One region of the Rahnella sp. P4_A8 genome, then DNA from elsewhere that is predicted to be linked to it. Evidence: predicted binding sites of a transcription regulator. Region 1 holds the regulator's gene; each other region holds the start of a gene.
The links. Region 1 encodes CRP, which controls carbon source genes, mostly activating them, when cyclic AMP is high. Its sites were predicted from a motif close to ATGTGANNNNNNTCACAT; they were not measured.
Positions count from the first base shown of each region.

Region 1 (4,217 bases):
GCCAGTTTTTCCGGCAGCATGTAATGCTCGCGGGCGAGGATCGTCATCGCGTTGATATGCTCAACCACAAACTGACTGTGCGTCACCCACAAACGCATATCCGCCAGATAATGTGAGTTAAAACCCGGCTCCTGCATCGCCTGATTTAGCGAAGTGAACAGCTTATTGTGCGCCTGATTGACCTGCATACGGGTGTACGCCAGTTTGGCGGTGTCGGGGCTTTCCTCGAGCAGCAGGCGGATAGCGTCCTGATAGATTTCCAGCGCCTGGTGTGCATTCTGGCGCAGCAAACCGCTTTGCCATTGCGGCCACAACCAGATAGTGCCACCAAAGGCCAGCGCGCAGCCGATCAGGGTATCGACCAGTCGTGGTACCAGAAAATGCACGCCGTTCATCGCCAGCAATTGCAGGGTATACACTGCAGTCACCGTCATGCCGACCATCGCCAGTCCGTAGTTTTTGCGCAGAACGGTATAGGACAACAGGGTGATCAGCAACATGCACAGCAGCGTGGTGCCTTCCGGCAGTTCCAGTTTGAGCAAGCCTGAGGCAATCAGCAATCCGGCCAGCGTACCGAGTGCACGGTGCTGGATCCTCACCCGCGTGGCGTTATAACCGTTCTGGCTGACCAACATGATAGTCAGCAAGATCCAGTAGGGTTTGGGCAAATTGAAGAACAGACCCAGACTGCTGCCAATCGCCAGAATAATGCCCAAACGTGCGGCATTACGCAGTGCCACGGATTTGAAGGAAAGATAGCTTTTCAGCGCGGGCCAGAAGGGCAAACGCGGCTGGGTGTTCATCAGGTCACGTTTGTACAACGGCCGCTGTGTGCGTAACAGACGGGCAATGCGGCTGAAATGGTAATAACAAAACTGACCTACCGGATTGTCCGGGTTGCGCGCGGCGATTTTCTCCAGCGCGGTCAGCTCATTGGCCATCGTAAAGCGCCCGGATAAACGGTGATAAAGAATATCGTCGGCAATCACCCGAAGACGGGTGGAAATCACCTGTGCATTTCGGCGGATAACCGCTTCGGCATGGCTTTCCTCCACCAGTTTCTGCACTTCTTCCGGCTGATGCAGGCTCACTGTAATGTGCTCCTGCAAATCGAGCGCCACCTGAAAACGCTGAAACAGCCGCTTATGGTGATGATGATGTCCGTGCTGGGGCAACATGTGTAATTGCTGATAAAGCAGGGCAATCAGGTCGATAACCTGCTGCTGGCGGGCTAGCAGTGGGGGTAACGCGGTTTCGGGATCGGTGTGTTGCGTCAGCAGGCTGTACTTGGCTTCGAAATAATCCGCGAGTTGCAGATAGAGCTGGCTGAGCGTTTCGCGCATCGGCTGTTCTTCCGAAATACGAAACCACGCCCAGTTAAACAATCCGTACCAGGCTGTGCCAGCGGCGAACAACACCGGGGCCTGCCACATCGGGCGCACGCCCACCATACTCAGCGTGAAGATAGTCGCCACCAGCGCACCGGGCAACAGGCGCGCATGCAGCGGGCTGATTTCACCGGTGACGCCGAGCAGTAACGCCAGCGACAGCATGATCAGCGGCAGCGGTATATGCCAGCTTTCGAGCATCAGTTGCAGCAGAAGGCTGCTCACGGCAAAGAGTGAACCGCCAACGAGCAGGCGTTTGAAAAAGCGTTTATGCGGGGTATCCAGACCGGCGATGTTACAACAGGCCGGGCAGAGGGAAAACAGCAGGCCCATTTGCAAATTGCCAAACAGCCAGCAAATGCCAACAGGTAAGCACAACACCAGCGTCTGGCGCAGCGCGTAGTTCACTTCAGGATGGTAAAACAGTCTTCGCCATAGCGTCATGGGTAAAGCTTAGCCCATAAAAAAGGCGCGACAGTGTTTTGCCGCGCCAATTTTTGAGGGATTAACGTGTGCCGTAAACGACAATCGTTTTACCGTGTGCGGAGATCAGGCTTTGATCTTCCAGCATTTTGAGAATGCGTCCGACTGTTTCACGTGAACAACCGACGATTTGGCCAATTTCCTGGCGGGTAATCTTGATTTGCATCCCGTCCGGATGGGTCATTGCATCAGGCTGTTTAGCCAGATTGAGCAAGGTTTGAGCGATACGACCGGTAACGTCAAGGAAGGCAAGGTTGCCGACTTTCTCTGACGTCACTTGCAGACGGTTGGCCATCTGCGCGGAGAGACGCATCAGAATATCCGGGTTAACCTGAATCAGCTGGCGGAATTTTTTATATGAAATTTCAGCCACTTCACAGGCAGTTTTAGCACGTACCCAGGCACTGCGTTCCTGACCTTCTTCGAAGAGTCCCAGCTCACCGATGAAGTCACCTTGGTTAAGGTAGGACAGTATCATTTCCTTGCCTTCTTCATCTTTAATCAGGACAGCAACTGACCCTTTCACGATGTAGTAAAGCGTTTCGGCTTTTTCACCCTGGTGAATCAGCGTACTTTTAGAAGGATACTTATGTATATGACAGTGAGACAGGAACCATTCAAGAGTCGGGTCTGTTTGTGGCTTGCCGAGAACCATTTGCTATTATCCTCTGTTGTTATCGCTGCCCAAAATCACAGGGCTCAGAGTTCCCTGTACGGCACTTCAAATCCAAAGCGCCCTTTCAGCATATAACTCTCCAGAAATGCTGCAAGCGGATGTCGGAGTGCAACAGCCTGTTTATTGCTGTCATCACCGTGGGTTCTGTACTTAAACCGCAAAAACCGTCACCGCAATTTACTGGAAAGTATGTTTCGGCTTTGTTTGTAGCACAGGTTTGAGATGCTGTCTTCTGTTGTCTCGCTTCAGCATGATGGCGATCGGGTTACGTTGCCAGATTTTAGGTGAAAGGGTACTCTGAGAGCAGATTTCGACAAGTTTATTCACCGGGAGAATAGTTCATGCATGCACGTGTCAAATGGGTTGAAGGACTGACATTTTTAGGTGAGTCTGCATCGGGTCATCAGATTTCAATGGATGGAAACGCGGGTGATAAAGCCCCAAGCCCGATGGAAATGTTACTGATGTCCGCAGGGGGGTGTAGTGCAATCGACGTGGTGTCAATTTTGCAAAAAGGTCGTAATGACGTGCGTGATTGTGAAGTGAAGCTGACCTCACAACGCCGCGAAGAAGCGCCGCGTCTGTTCACTCACATCAATCTGCATTTTATCGTCACCGGTAAGGATCTGACCGATAAGATTGTTGAACGTGCGGTCAGCCTGTCTGCCGAAAAATACTGTTCTGTGTCTCTGATGCTGGGGAAAGCGGCCACAATCACCCACAGCTTTGAAGTGATTGCAGCCGAATAAAGTTTACTCGATCTTCTTGCCTTCCATCAGGCGCTGCACCAGCGGCGCCATGATCAGCTCCATCGCCAGCCCCATTTTGCCGCCCGGCACCACCAGTGTTTTGATGTGCGAGATAAACGACCCTTGCAGCATGGCCAGCAGATACGGGAAATCGATGTCATCCAGCCCCTGAAAGTGGATCACCACAAAGCTTTCATCCAGTGACGGAATGGCTTTGGCGGCAAACGGGTTCGAGGTATCGATGGTGGGTACCCGCTGGAAATTGATGTGCGTGCGGGAAAACTGCGGGGTAATGTAATTGATATAGTCATCCATCGAACGCACGACGGAATCCATCACCGCTTCACGGGAATGCCCGCGCTCGCCGGTATCGCGCACCAGTTTCTGGATCCATTCGAGGTTGACGATAGGCACTACGCCGACCAGCAGGTCGACCTGCGCGGCAACGTCAATTTTGTCCGCCACCACACCACCGTGTAACCCTTCGTAAAACAAAATATCCGTCGGTTCCGGCAACGCCTGCCACGGCGTAAAGGTACCCGGCACCTGATTGTAGGGAACGGCTTCGTCATAAGTATGCAGATACTTACGTGAACGGCCAGTGCCTGTTTTACCGTATTCGATAAAGCTTTTTTCCAGCAAACCAAAGTCATTGGCTTCCGGCCCGAAGTAGCTGATATGACGTCCCAGATCGCGCGCCTTGCGTATTGCCGCATCCATTTCAGGACGGGTGAAATGATGAAAACTGTCGCCTTCCAGTTCCGCCGCACGCAAACCAAGCTGCTGAAATATTTTACGAAATGCCACGCTGGTGGTCGTGGTGCCTGCACCGCTCGAACCGGTCACGGCAATAACAGGATGTTTGGCTGACATAATGCGCTGTTCTCCATAAAGGTGATGCAGGCAGGCGAGACGCGGTCT
Region 1 covers NZ_JBFUHK010000005.1:31,844-36,060, reverse strand. The annotation lists gene AC1DUO_RS04320 (YccS/YhfK family putative transporter) at 1-1,832, opposite strand, end outside; gene crp (cAMP-activated global transcriptional regulator CRP) at 1,894-2,526, opposite strand; gene AC1DUO_RS04310 (OsmC family protein) at 2,889-3,296, shown strand; gene AC1DUO_RS04305 (phosphoribulokinase) at 3,300-4,169, opposite strand.

Region 2 (4,217 bases), on a different contig from region 1:
TTTCACCCGGTAATAATTGCGACCAGTCGGCTGCCAGCCCGAAACGCTCACGGCAAAACAGCACATTATCCAGTGCCAGTTCATTGACTGACTCATAGCTATGCCGGTCCCGCGAATTAATATAAAACAAGTCACCACAGGTGATGGGATAAGGGATGTCGTTCCAGACATGCAGACCATTACCGCGCCAGACAATGACCAGTTCATCAAAATCATGGTCATGACTCGGAAAGTCGGCCTGCGGGTGACGTTCAGCCACCACGACCGAATTCATTTTGGTCAGGAAGAAGTCATTTTTATTCAATTTCAATGACATAGATGCAATCTCAAACCCGTTTGACGACAAAATAAACGAGGCAGTTCTCAGGTAAGAATACCGGAAACCGCGAGAGGTGCCGTTTAACGCAACTGATCACGCATGAGTTTTGGCGACACCGAAAACTCCCGACGAAACTGTGTCGAGAAGTGGTTACTGTCACTGAAGCCGCAGGCATAGGCGATGTCGGTAATACTTTGATCGCTATGATGTAAACGACGGCGCGCCTCCAGCAACCTCAGTCGGTTGAGATACCGCTGTGGCGTCATGCCGGTGTAATGCTTCATCTGACGATGTAATGTTCTCAGCGCCAGCGAAAAACGTTCTGCAGCCTCGGTCCAGTTGACGTCCTCACTGTAATGCGACTGGAGCCATTGCAAAAGTTGATTGACCCTGTTTTCCGAGGTATCTCGCAATTGTGACTGGAAACAGTCCTGATAAAGCAGGATCAGCAGTTGTAAAAACAGACTTTCACGGGTCGCGATGTGTTCCATTTCAACACTGTCAGGCAACGCTGCAAGCTGGGTGATGCAGTTCAGTACCTGCTGAAGCACGCACGGACTGAGCTGCCAGTGGACCTGTGACTGATAGTGATGTTCCTGAGGAAGGAAGTGGCCGACGTCCTGAATGAACCGGAACGCCTTCGGCGAGCGGAACAGCACATTGGTCAGCCGCAGGTTATCCACATTTTCAAACAGATGATGATCGCTGGCGCGCACAAAACAGACCGTACCGGCCGTCAGTGTATAAGGGTTGTCATTGAAGATATGCACACCCGATCCGCTTTCCACCAGCATAATTTCGTGGAAATCATGGTAGTGCTCCGGGAATACATCTTGCGGAAGCCGCCGCTCAACCGTCACAGTCAGCTCAGGTGCCGCAAAATAATCATCACCTCTCAGTAACGTCATGTATCACCTCCGGTTCAAAATCCTTGTGCTTCGGGAACCAACCCTACCCTGCGCCCTGCGTTTTTGCCTTCAAACCACGGCAGCAAAAGCGCCATAAACGGTCATATTTCAAAGATTCAGCCTGTCGTGATGCAGATCTGCGGTAAAGATCACAATCGCGTATTCCGGTTTACTCCGGCGCGGCAAAACCCTGTTTCAGCCAGCTTTGAACCGTTATGTGATCTGCCTCGCATCTACCTTTTTAATGCTGCCATCCCGCCAAAACCGGTGGCAATCACCGGAAGGTGTCCCTCAGGCGCCTCCCCTACACTGGCCACATATTCAATAAGGAATGGCCGCTATGAGAACACACCATCTTGCCGCTATTGACCTCGGCGCTTCCAGCGGCCGGGTGATGCTGGCGACGTTTACCCGTCAGGATCCCGATCCGGCAGCGACGCTGACACTGAAAGAAATCCACCGTTTTCCTAATAACCTGATCCGCGTTGATGGCCACGATACCTGGGACCTTGATGCGCTGGAGAAACACATACTTGAAGGGCTGAATCGCCTCGACGCGTCCGGCGTTCAGCTTGACGGTATCGGGATTGATACCTGGGGAGTGGATTATGTCCTGCTTGATGCACAGGGGCAGCGGGTCGGCTTGCCGGTTGCTTATCGTGACAACCGCACGGAAGGCGTGATGGCGCGGATGGAACAGCAGTTTGGCCGCGAGAATTTGTACCAGAAAACCGGCATTCAATTCATGCCGTTTAACACACTTTACCAGTTGCGCGCGCTGAGCGAACAACAGCCTGAAATCGTCAGTAAAGCAGCCCACATGCTGATGATCCCGGATTATTTCCTTTACCGCCTCACCGGAAAACTGAACTGGGAATACACCAACGCCAGCACCACACAGATGCTCAATCTCGCCACCGGTGACTGGGATGAAGATTTGCTGAAACTTGCAGGTGTGCCGCGCCGCTGGTTGCAAAAACCTACACAGCCGGGTAACTCCCCGGGACTGTGGAAAAGCCCTCGCGGACGCAGCGTACCGGTATTCAGCGTCGCAACGCACGATACCGCCAGCGCGGTGGTTGCCGCCCCGCTGACCAGTTCACACAGCGCCTATCTCAGTTCCGGCACCTGGTCGCTGATGGGCATTGAAAGCCCGCACGCTTTTAACCATGCCCAGGCACTCCACGACAATATCACCAACGAAGGCGGTATCGACGGCAGCTATCGGGTGTTGCGCAATATCATGGGCTTATGGCTGTTCCAGCGGGTTTGCCGCGAACTGAACATCCAGGATTTACCGTCATTAATCACGCTGGCTAAAAACGTCACGCCGTTCACTTATCTGATTAACCCGAACGAAGATCGTTTTATCAATCCCCCCTCTATGGTGGATGCCATTCGCGATGCCTGTCGTCAGGCGGGTGATCCGGTGCCAGAGTCGCCAGCTGAACTGGCGCGTTGTATTTTCGACAGCCTTGCCATGTTGTATCGCAAAATCGCCTTGCAACTTGCTGATTTACAAGGGACACCGCTGGAAGATATCCACATCGTTGGCGGCGGCAGTCAGAACCAGTTCCTGAATCAGCTTTGTGCTGATGTCTGTCAGGTCAGCGTCAGCGCAGGCCCGGTGGAAGCTTCAACGCTTGGCAATATCGGCTGCCAGCTGATGGCGTTAAACGCCGTCAAAGATACCGCTGAATTTCGTCGCATTGTTGCCACGAATTTTGAGCAACACCACTACATTCCACGTATTCACGCGGATTTCGCTATTCACTGGCGCCGTTTTCAGGCGCTCTGTCACGTCAATGAGGAACTCGCAGTATGACTTCATCTATCGATCAAGCATGGACACTTGCCAAAGAACGCTTTGCACAGTTGGGTATTGATGCCGAAGCTGCAATCAAACAACTTGATACCCTGCCCGTTTCTATCCATTGCTGGCAGGGGGATGATGTCGCTGGCTTCGAAAACCCTGAGGGCAACCTGACCGGCGGTATTCAGGCGACCGGTAATTATCCCGGCAAAGCGCGCAACGCTCAGCAGCTTCGTGCTGACTTAGAACTGGCGATCTCCATGATCCCTGGCCCTAACCGGCTGAATCTGCATGCGATTTATCTGGAGTCCGATAAGCCCGTTGCCCGTAATGAGATTGAACCTAAGCACTTCACCGGCTGGGTTGACTGGGCGAAGAAAAACAAGCTGGGTCTGGACTTCAACCCGTCTTGTTTCTCACACCCGCTGAGCGCCGACGGCTTCACGCTGTCACACGCAAACCCGGAAATTCGCCAGTTCTGGATTGAACATTGTCAGGCCAGCCGCCGTGTCTCTGCCTCATTTGGCCGCGCACTGGGCACGCCGTCAGTGATGAATATCTGGGTGCCGGATGGCATGAAAGACATCACCGTCGATCGTCTGGCACCGCGCCAGCGCCTGATGAGCGCACTTGATGAAGTGATTTCTGAGAAGTTTGATATCACCGAACACATCGATGCCGTTGAAAGCAAACTGTTCGGCATCGGTTCTGAAAGCTACACCGTCGGCTCAAACGAATTCTATCTCGGTTACGCTGCCAGCCGCGGCACTGCGCTGTGCCTCGATGCCGGCCACTTCCACCCGACTGAAGTGATCTCCGACAAAATTTCTGCTGCGATGCTGTATGTGCCGCGCCTGCTGCTGCACGTCAGCCGTCCGGTACGCTGGGACAGTGACCACGTAGTTCTGCTGGACGACGAAACGCAGGCCATCGCCAGCGAAATCGTGCGCCATGACCTGTTCAACCGCGTTCATATCGGTCTGGATTTCTTCGATGCCTCGATCAACCGCATCGCTGCCTGGGTTATCGGCACCCGCAACATGAAAAAAGCCCTGCTGAAAGCCCTGCTCGAACCGACCGATTTACTGAAAAAACTGGAAGCCGAAGGCGATTACACCGCACGCCTGGCTCTGCTGGAAGAGCAAAAATCCCTGCCATGGCAGGCCGTGTGGGACAT
Region 2 covers NZ_JBFUHK010000038.1:10,303-14,519, forward strand. The annotation lists gene rhaR (HTH-type transcriptional activator RhaR) at 1-316, opposite strand, end outside; gene rhaS (HTH-type transcriptional activator RhaS) at 400-1,227, opposite strand; gene rhaB (rhamnulokinase) at 1,568-3,052, shown strand; gene AC1DUO_RS17105 (L-rhamnose isomerase) at 3,049-4,217, shown strand, end outside.
Region 2: a site for CRP is predicted at 1,443-1,460, ahead of rhaB (rhamnulokinase). Genes of this name have one in related genera too.

Region 3 (4,217 bases), on a different contig from region 1:
CATCTTTGAACTCCCCGGCAGCGACGGCGGCGAAAATCGCGGCACCCAGGGCGCAGCACTGATCGGAAGCAACAATTTGCAACGGACGGTTCATCACATCGGCGCAAACCTGCATGATGACCGGCGATTTACGCGCGATGCCCCCGAGCGTCAGCACGTTTTCTACCGGAATATCCTGCTGTTCGAAACATTCCATGATGGCGCGCGCGCCAAAAGCGGTCGCTGCGATAAAGCCGCCGAACAGTTCAGGTGCTTCGGTGCCCAGATTGATATCGGTAATGACACCTTTCAGGCGCTGGTTGGCAAACGGTGTACGGCGGCCGTTAAACCAGTCGAGCACCAGCGGCAGATGATCCAGTTTCGGATGAGCGGCCCAGGCCACAGTGAGATCGGTCAGCAGATTTTTTTGCAGGCTGGTCAGTTGCGGTGCCATTTCCGGATGGGCTTTGGCGGCCTGAATCAGCGGCCAGCTCAGCAGACGGCTGAACCAGGCGTACATGTCGCCGAAAGCGGATTGTCCGGCTTCCATCCCGATCATGTCCGGCACGACGCTGCCTTCCACCTGTCCGCAGATCCCGGCGATAGCACGGTCGTTTACGCGTTCTTTATCGGCGATCAGGATGTCGCAGGTGGAGGTGCCGATCACTTTGACCAGCGTATAAGGCTGTGCGCCCGCGCCGACTGCCCCCATATGGCAGTCGAATGCGCCGCCCGAAAGCACCACACTGGCGGGTAAGCCAAGACGTTCTGCCCATTCAGGTGTCAGTGTGCCAACAGCCTGTTCGGCGGTGACGGTGTCGGTAAACAGCGGATAGGGCAGATGTTCAACCAGCAGCGGATCGAGGGCGGCAAAGAACGCTTTTGGTGGCRGGCCGCCCCATGACGGATGCCAGAGCATTTTGTGTCCGGCGCTGCAACGTCCGCGCACCACTTTGTCCGGCGCGGTGGTGCCGGAAAGCAGGGCGGGCACCCAGTCGCACAATTCAACCCATGACGCGGCTGCTTGTTTAACCGCAGCATCAGCACGGGAAACGTGCAGGATTTTCGCCCAGAACCATTCTGAGGAATAAACGCCGCCGATATAGCGGGAATAGTCGGGGAAATCGCCGCTGCGACACAGACGGTTGATCTCTTCCGCTTCTTCTATTGCCGTGTGATCTTTCCAGAGCACAAACATGGCGTTCGGGTTTTCGGCAAATTCCGCTTTCAGCGCCAGAATGTTGCCTTCCTCATCGACAGGAGCGGGGGTTGAGCCGGTGGAATCGACGCCGATACCCACCACGCGCGCAGCACGCTCGCTGCCCAGACGTTGCACTACGTTTTTAATCGCCTGTTCCATTGCCTCTATATAGTCGAGCGGGTGATGGCGGAACTGATTTATTGCCGCATCACAATAGCGACCTTCATTCCAGCGCGGATAATAAACCACATCGGTTTCCATCTCGGCACCGGTCTGACAATCCACAGCCAGGGCACGGACGGAATCGCTGCCAAAATCAAGACCAAGAGCAATCGCACCTTGCGTCATTCTTTCTCACTCCTTCAGGTTTGCCGTAGTCATTACGGCGGCGAATCGAATTGCTCTAACAGTAGGAGGATGCAAAAAAGTGAGTGAGGAGGCGTTAGCTGGAAGTATGCACAAATCTGCTCCCAATGATGTTTCTGTGAGGTTGGTCAAATGTTAGCGTTTGGCTAAAATCGCTATATCTATGCACAAACCTGCTGTTTTCCCGCCGTGTGATAGCGCTCTACATTCCGCTGCAAAATTACCGCTAAAACTTAACCCGTCTTACAAGAGAGTGTGACGCAAATCCTCTATAAACTGGACTTCGCCGCACTTTCACTTTGTTTCTTTACGCTACTGATAACGTTTTCACGATTGCGGCAAACCACCAGATTTAAGACTGTGATTGTGAAAAACAACAATAAAAGTCGGAGAACATCATGCATAAATTCACTAAGGCATTAGCGGCGGTCGGGTTAGCTGCCCTTATGTCACATTCAGCTATGGCAGCCGAGAATCCGAAGCTGGGCTTCCTGGTTAAACAGCCGGAAGAGCCGTGGTTCCAGACTGAATGGCGGTTCGCAGATAAAGCCGGTAAGGATCTCCACTTCGACGTCATTAAAATCGCCGTGCCGGATGGTGAAAAAACGTTGAATGCAATCGACAGCCTGGCGGCCAACGGCGCGAAAGGTTTTGTCATCTGTACGCCGGATCCGCGTCTCGGCCCTGCCATCATGGCGAAAGCGCGCAGCTATGACATGAAAGTGATCCAGGTGGATGACCAGTTTGTGAATGCCAAAGGCAAGCCAATGGAAGAAGTGCCATTAGTCATGATGGCAGCGACCAAAATCGGCGAACGTCAGGGGCAGGAACTGTACAAAGAAATGCAAAAACGTGGCTGGAAAGTCGCTGATACCGGCGTGATGGCCATTACTGCCGATGAACTCGATACGGCGCGCCGCCGCACCTCCGGTTCAATGGAGGCACTGAAAGCTGCCGGTTTCCCGGAAAAACAAATCTACAAAGTCCCGACTAAATCTAACGACATCCCGGGCGCACTGGATGCCGGTAACTCCCTGCTGGTGCAACATCCTGAAGTGAAAAACTGGCTGATCATCGGCATGAACGACAACACCGTATTGGGTGGCGTGCGTGCAACCGAAGGTCAGGGCTTTAAAGCGGCTAACGTGATCGGCATCGGCATCAACGGTGTGGATGCAGTGAATGAGTTGTCAAAAAGCGCCCAGACTGGCTTCTACGGTTCCCTGTTACCTAGCCCGGATATCCACGGTTACAAAAGTATTCAGATGCTGAATGAATGGGTTACCAAAGGCGTTGAACCACCGAAATTTACCGAAGTGACGGATGTTGTCCTGATTACCCGCGACAACTTCAAAGAAGAGCTGAAGAAAAAAGGTCTTATGTGATCTTCAGATGTGGTTGAAACAAGCAATACCCCTAAATAATTCGAGTTGCAGGAAGGCGGCAAGTGAGCGAGTCCCGATGAGCTTACATAAGTAAGTGATTCGGGTGAGTAAGCGTAGCCAACGCATCTGCGACTTGAAGTATGAAGGGGAGAGACGCTGCTGCAGAACGGACGACAGTTTTAAATAGTTTGAACTGTTTTCTGCTTTGCAGTGGCGTGCATCCATACTTACTCAACTTCCAGGTAGCCACTATGACTCAGCAATCTTTCGATAATAAGACGCCTTTGCTGACACCGTCACTGACGGAGTTTGATGCGGCCAGGCCGTATCTGGAATTCCATGACATTGGCAAAACTTTTCCGGGCGTGAAAGCGCTGGACGGTATTTCATTCAATTGTTACGCCGGACAAATTCATGCGCTGATGGGCGAAAACGGAGCGGGGAAATCCACCCTGCTGAAGATCCTCAGCGGGAACTATCAGCCTTCCCAGGGCAATATTCATATCAAAGGCCAGCCGGTCGCGTTCAGCCATACCACGGATGCGCTCGATGCCGGTGTGGCGATCATTTATCAGGAACTCCATCTGGTGCCGGAAATGACGGTAGCAGAGAACATTTATCTCGGGCAGTTGCCGAGCAAACACGGTTTTGTAAACCGTAAATTGCTGCGTTACGAAGCCAAACTTCAGCTTGAACATCTCGGGCTGGATATCGACCCCGATACACCGCTGAAATATCTCTCCATCGGCCAGTGGCAGATGGTGGAAATTGCCAAGGCGCTGGCGCGCAATGCCAAAATTATTGCATTCGATGAACCTACCAGTTCGCTTTCTGCACGCGAAATTGAAAAATTGTTCCGTGTTATCCGTGAGTTACGGGCGGAAGGGCGTGTGATTTTATATGTCTCACACCGTATGGAAGAGATCTTTGCATTAAGTGACGCCGTCACCGTTTTCAAAGACGGACGTTACGTTCGCACCTTTGACGACATGACACAGGTGGATAACAGCAAGCTGGTGCAGGCGATGGTTGGCCGTAATCTCGATGACATTTACGGTTACGCGCCGCGTCCGCACGGCGAAATTCGCCTTGAACTGGATGAGGTGAAAGCACCGGGCGTGAGAACGCCGGTCAGCCTGACGGTACGTCAGGGCGAAATCGTCGGCCTGTTCGGGCTGGTGGGTGCAGGGCGCAGTGAGCTGATGAAAGGATTATTTGGTGGTACGCGTATTACCGGCGGTACCGTCCGGCTGGACGGTGTAGCGCTGAATATTCGTAAACCGGCA
Region 3 covers NZ_JBFUHK010000001.1:171,355-175,571, reverse strand. The annotation lists gene AC1DUO_RS00755 (ribulokinase) at 1-1,528, opposite strand, end outside; gene AC1DUO_RS00750 (arabinose ABC transporter substrate-binding protein) at 1,945-2,931, shown strand; gene araG (L-arabinose ABC transporter ATP-binding protein AraG) at 3,183-4,217, shown strand, end outside.
Region 3: a site for CRP is predicted at 1,663-1,680, ahead of AC1DUO_RS00750 (arabinose ABC transporter substrate-binding protein). Genes of this name have one in related genera too.

Region 4 (4,217 bases), on a different contig from region 1:
TTTTCCGGGTGATCAGAAGCAAAATGGCAGATGCGGCAAAACTCAGGGCATCAAGCAGCAGAATGCTGAGTGGCGAAACAACATTGAACAACAAAACCCCTGCGCCGGTGCCGAGCATGACCTGCGCCGCGAAGATCAGCGTTTCCATTGCCGTCGCTGCCGGTAACTCATCAACACTCAGCCCGCGTTTGAATAACAACGTGAGCGCCGGATAACTCATCCCGCTGAGCAACGCCTCGGCAGACTGAACAGCCAGCAACGCGGAAATATTGTGTGACAGCAAGCCGTACAGCGGAAATATCAATGCCACCATGCCGAGAATTTCGGTCAGGATCAAAATCTGCAGCGGCGACATTTTTCTGCACAAGCGTTCGCCCCACAGACTTCCGATAAAGCCGGGCAATGTTGCCAGCATATAAGCGAAAGTCAGCGTAGCAGGGGAGGCGTTCCAGCGCAGCAGTTGACCAAAAACCACCACCTGTGTCAGGCCATTACCCAGAGATGATAAAATAAAGGCAAAGCCCAGCAGCCGCAGCCAGCGATGGCTGCGCAGTGCGCGTATGAGCGCAATTAATAACGAATTCATGAAAGAGATTCTCATCAGAAATAACAGAAACCCCGAATTGCCCGCAGGCAACAGGGAGAAGAAAAACTGTCAGTGATGAGAGTTCGTTACATTGGGAAAGAGGGCCTTAAGGAAATAGAAGAGAAAAATGTAGCACAAGGTCAGGCGGGCAGGGAGCATTCAGAGAAATTTTTCATAAAACACAGACACGAAAAAGGCGGCAAATGCCGCCTCTTCTGCTTACTGCTTTTTTACTGCTTACTTCAGCTTATTTATACAGTTCAGCTGTGCCATACAGATGGTTATCACCTGAAGCACCGATGATACGGTAAGAGCTTGCACCGGCTTCGCTGGCTTTAGCATTCAGTTTGTCCTGCAGGCTGCTCAGGCTGTTACCTGATGTTGCGCTGACCACACCAATTGCCTGCTGACCTGCCGGTGCGGACTGAACTTCAGTCGCTGCCAGAGTCGAGAATGAAGCGGTAGCCAGTGCGATTGCAGCAAGAGTCATTGTTACGTTTTTCATGTTATTTTCCTCATTTCGTATTTTTGAGCTTTGCCAGGCGTTGTCATCAACGTTCATTTAATGTGCAAAGCTGTCTTCTGTCCGATACAACATCTAGCTTATTAATCGTTAACTAAATGCTGTTGTACCCTTAAATTGCTTATTCTTGTGCTTATTTATACAGCTCAGCAGTACCGTACAGATGGTTTTCACCTGAAGCGCCGATGATACGGTATGAGCTTGCACCCGCTTCGTTGGCTTTTGCATTCAGTTTGTTCTGCAGGCTTGATAAATCATTGCTTGAAGAAGCACTTACCACACCAATTGCTTGTTGACCTTCTGGTGCAGACTGAACTTCAGTCGCTGCCAGGGTAGAGAATGAGGCGGTAGCAAGCGCAATTGCAGCTAAAGTCATAGTGATATTTTTCATGATGGTCTTCCTTTTTATCTGTTTATCAGCAGGTGATTATTAGGTCCGACTGTTATTTCTTAACAGTTGATAAGTAAATGTTAGACCTGGATCACATTCTGTGCAACTCATTTATTTATTAATCGTTAACTTATTGTGCGGAACAATCTGCTAACGAAATCTTCAGGCCTTATTTATACAGCTCAGCAGTACCGTACAGATGGTTTTCACCAGAAGCACCGATGATGCGGTATGAGCTTGCACCGGCTTCAGTGGCTTTCGCGTTCAGTTTTGACTGCAGTGTGCTCAGGTCACCGTTTGAAGAGGCGCTGACAGTACCGATAGTTTGTTCACCCGCAGGTACAGACTGAACCTCAGTCGCCGCCAGGGTAGAGAAAGAAGCGGTAGCAAGTGTGAGTGCTGCGATTGTCATTGCGATAGTTTTCATGATGTTAATTCCTGTTCGTCAATTTTTTATTCGGGGTGCCTTATTCAGGAACCTCAGTTTCGGGTCAACGTTAGTTATTAGTTAACGTTCGATAAGTAAATGATAGGGAGTGTTGAGAGTTTGTGCAAGATGTTTTTTTAATGAACGTTAACTAATCGTGCTGTGATGAATGTCACGCTAAACGCGGTTTTTGTTTTCATTTTGTTAAATGAATGTTTTTAAAATGATTCGCGATAAGAATTGAAAATCCTTTATGCATAATTTTGCTGAATGAATCTTTAATGATCGCTAAGTTAATGGTTGGTTCTGGCCAGCGAGGGTGATAAAACATGGGGCGGCCAGGAAAAAGATAAGGCGACATAAGCCGCCTTATCGTGATTCCTGCCCTGACGGTCTGTCATCAGGCTCCGTGGTCATTAGTAATAAACAGAAGCGGGCTGATGACCAGAGGTTGAAGGCGCAGGTGGTTGAGTGGGAGAAGTAGGAATACGGCCCTGTTCGATTTTTTTGTTCGTACAGGTGGCCGGGTTACAGAAGTTACTGTCACCGGTCACATTGACCATCCGCACTTCCTGACTCTGCAAAGGCATCATGATAACCTGCTGTGCGGCAACATTGGCAACCGGTACAGCGGTTAATGCCAGAACTGCAAGAAGGATTTTAAAGTTACTCATGATGTTACGTCCTGAATGTGTTGTCTGCAAAAGGCTTATAAAAGCGTTTTAGTTGTGCAGCTTTGCGGGTTTGAGTGATTTTCTTATCGCTCGATAATTAAATGATAAACTCCGCTGGACTTGTGCGCAACTATTTTTAATAATGATCGTTAAGTTATTTCTATAACTATTTTAATAACCATAATCACAATGGTGATGGAAGGAGGGTGTATGAGCACTGAACAGACGGCTTTGGTCCGGAAAAGTCGCGGTCGCCCAAAACAGTTCGATCGTGGAACTGCTCTGAGCAAGGCCTTGAATTTATTCTGGCGCCATGGTTACGAGGCCACTTCATTAGCCGATTTGGTCGAAGCAACCGGTGCAAAAGCGCCAACTTTGTATGCCGAATTTGGTAACAAAGAAGGGCTTTTCCGCGCAGCCGTTGAACATTATCTGAAAAACTTTTACGAAAAGAGCTCATGTTTACTGAGCAGAACAGATTTGTCCGTTGAGGATACGGTTGGGCGCTATCTGCGTGCCATCGTTGAGCTGTTTACCGACTGCGACACGCCAAGTGGCTGCTTTATGATCAGCGCATCATCCGGGATGTCTTCATCTTCTGCGGATATTGCCGAAATGCTGCGTGCGCGCCACCTTTCGCAGGAACGCACTCTGTTTGAATATTTCGAGAAGAAAAAACAGAGCGGTGATTTGACTGCGGTAACTGACAGCGCGCTGCTGGCGAAATACCTGGCCTGCACCATTCAGGGCTTCTCCGTACAGGCCCGTGACGGCGCAAGTTCTGATGAACTCAACCGGCTGATTGACGTGGTCATGAATCTGTGGCCGGAGCTGACCAAAGCCACGGTTGTCAGCAAAGCCGCACATTAATCACTGAGTTAAGATAATTGTTAAGAAAGAGAATAGAACGTCAGGTGCTGAGTCTTTCGGGCCTGGCGTTAGGCGGTATAGACTTTGAGAATCCGCCGGGTGACCCGGGACTGTTTGGTCCGCAAAGCATCACCTGGCGAATTCACGGAGACTTCTCATCCATGCTTTGTGGCGGTGTCAGTGCCTTATTGCTGCAAATGCTTCATCCGCTGGCGCTTGCCGGTGTCTGGGATCATTCCTCATTTCGTGAAGATATGCTCGGGCGACTTCGTCGCACCAGTCAGTTCATTTCCGGGACGACTTTTGCGCCTGTTAATGACGCCAACGCGTTAATCGAAAAAGTAAAATCCATTCATTTGCGGGTGACCGGTACCGATGCTTACGGCACGCCTTATGCGGCCAGCGATCCGGATTTACTGGTCTGGGTGCACGTAGCTGAAGCGTACAGCTTCCTGCAATCGCATCTGCGTTATCGCAATCCTGCGCTCAGCCTGAGCGATCAGAACCGCTATTATCAGGAGTTTTCCCGTGTGGCGAAAAGCCTGGGGGCGGCAAATGTGCCGGAGAGTGTCGATGCGGTAGAGGCCTATCTGCAGGCGATGCGCCCGCAGTTGCGCTGCGATGAACGGACGCTTGAAGTGGTAAGATTATTGCAGAATGCACCTGCGCCGAGCCGTCTGGCCAGGCCGGTGGGCAGCCTGATGATTCAGGCTGGCATTGAGTTATTGCCTGAGTGGGCAGCCATG
Region 4 covers NZ_JBFUHK010000009.1:73,722-77,938, reverse strand. The annotation lists gene AC1DUO_RS07385 (MFS transporter) at 1-586, opposite strand, end outside; gene bhsA (multiple stress resistance protein BhsA) at 834-1,091, opposite strand; gene bhsA (multiple stress resistance protein BhsA) at 1,243-1,500, opposite strand; gene bhsA (multiple stress resistance protein BhsA) at 1,670-1,927, opposite strand; gene AC1DUO_RS07365 (hypothetical protein) at 2,344-2,601, opposite strand; gene AC1DUO_RS07360 (TetR/AcrR family transcriptional regulator) at 2,812-3,471, shown strand; gene AC1DUO_RS07355 (oxygenase MpaB family protein) at 3,489-4,217, shown strand, end outside.
Region 4: a site for CRP is predicted at 1,580-1,597, ahead of bhsA (multiple stress resistance protein BhsA). Genes of this name have one in related genera too.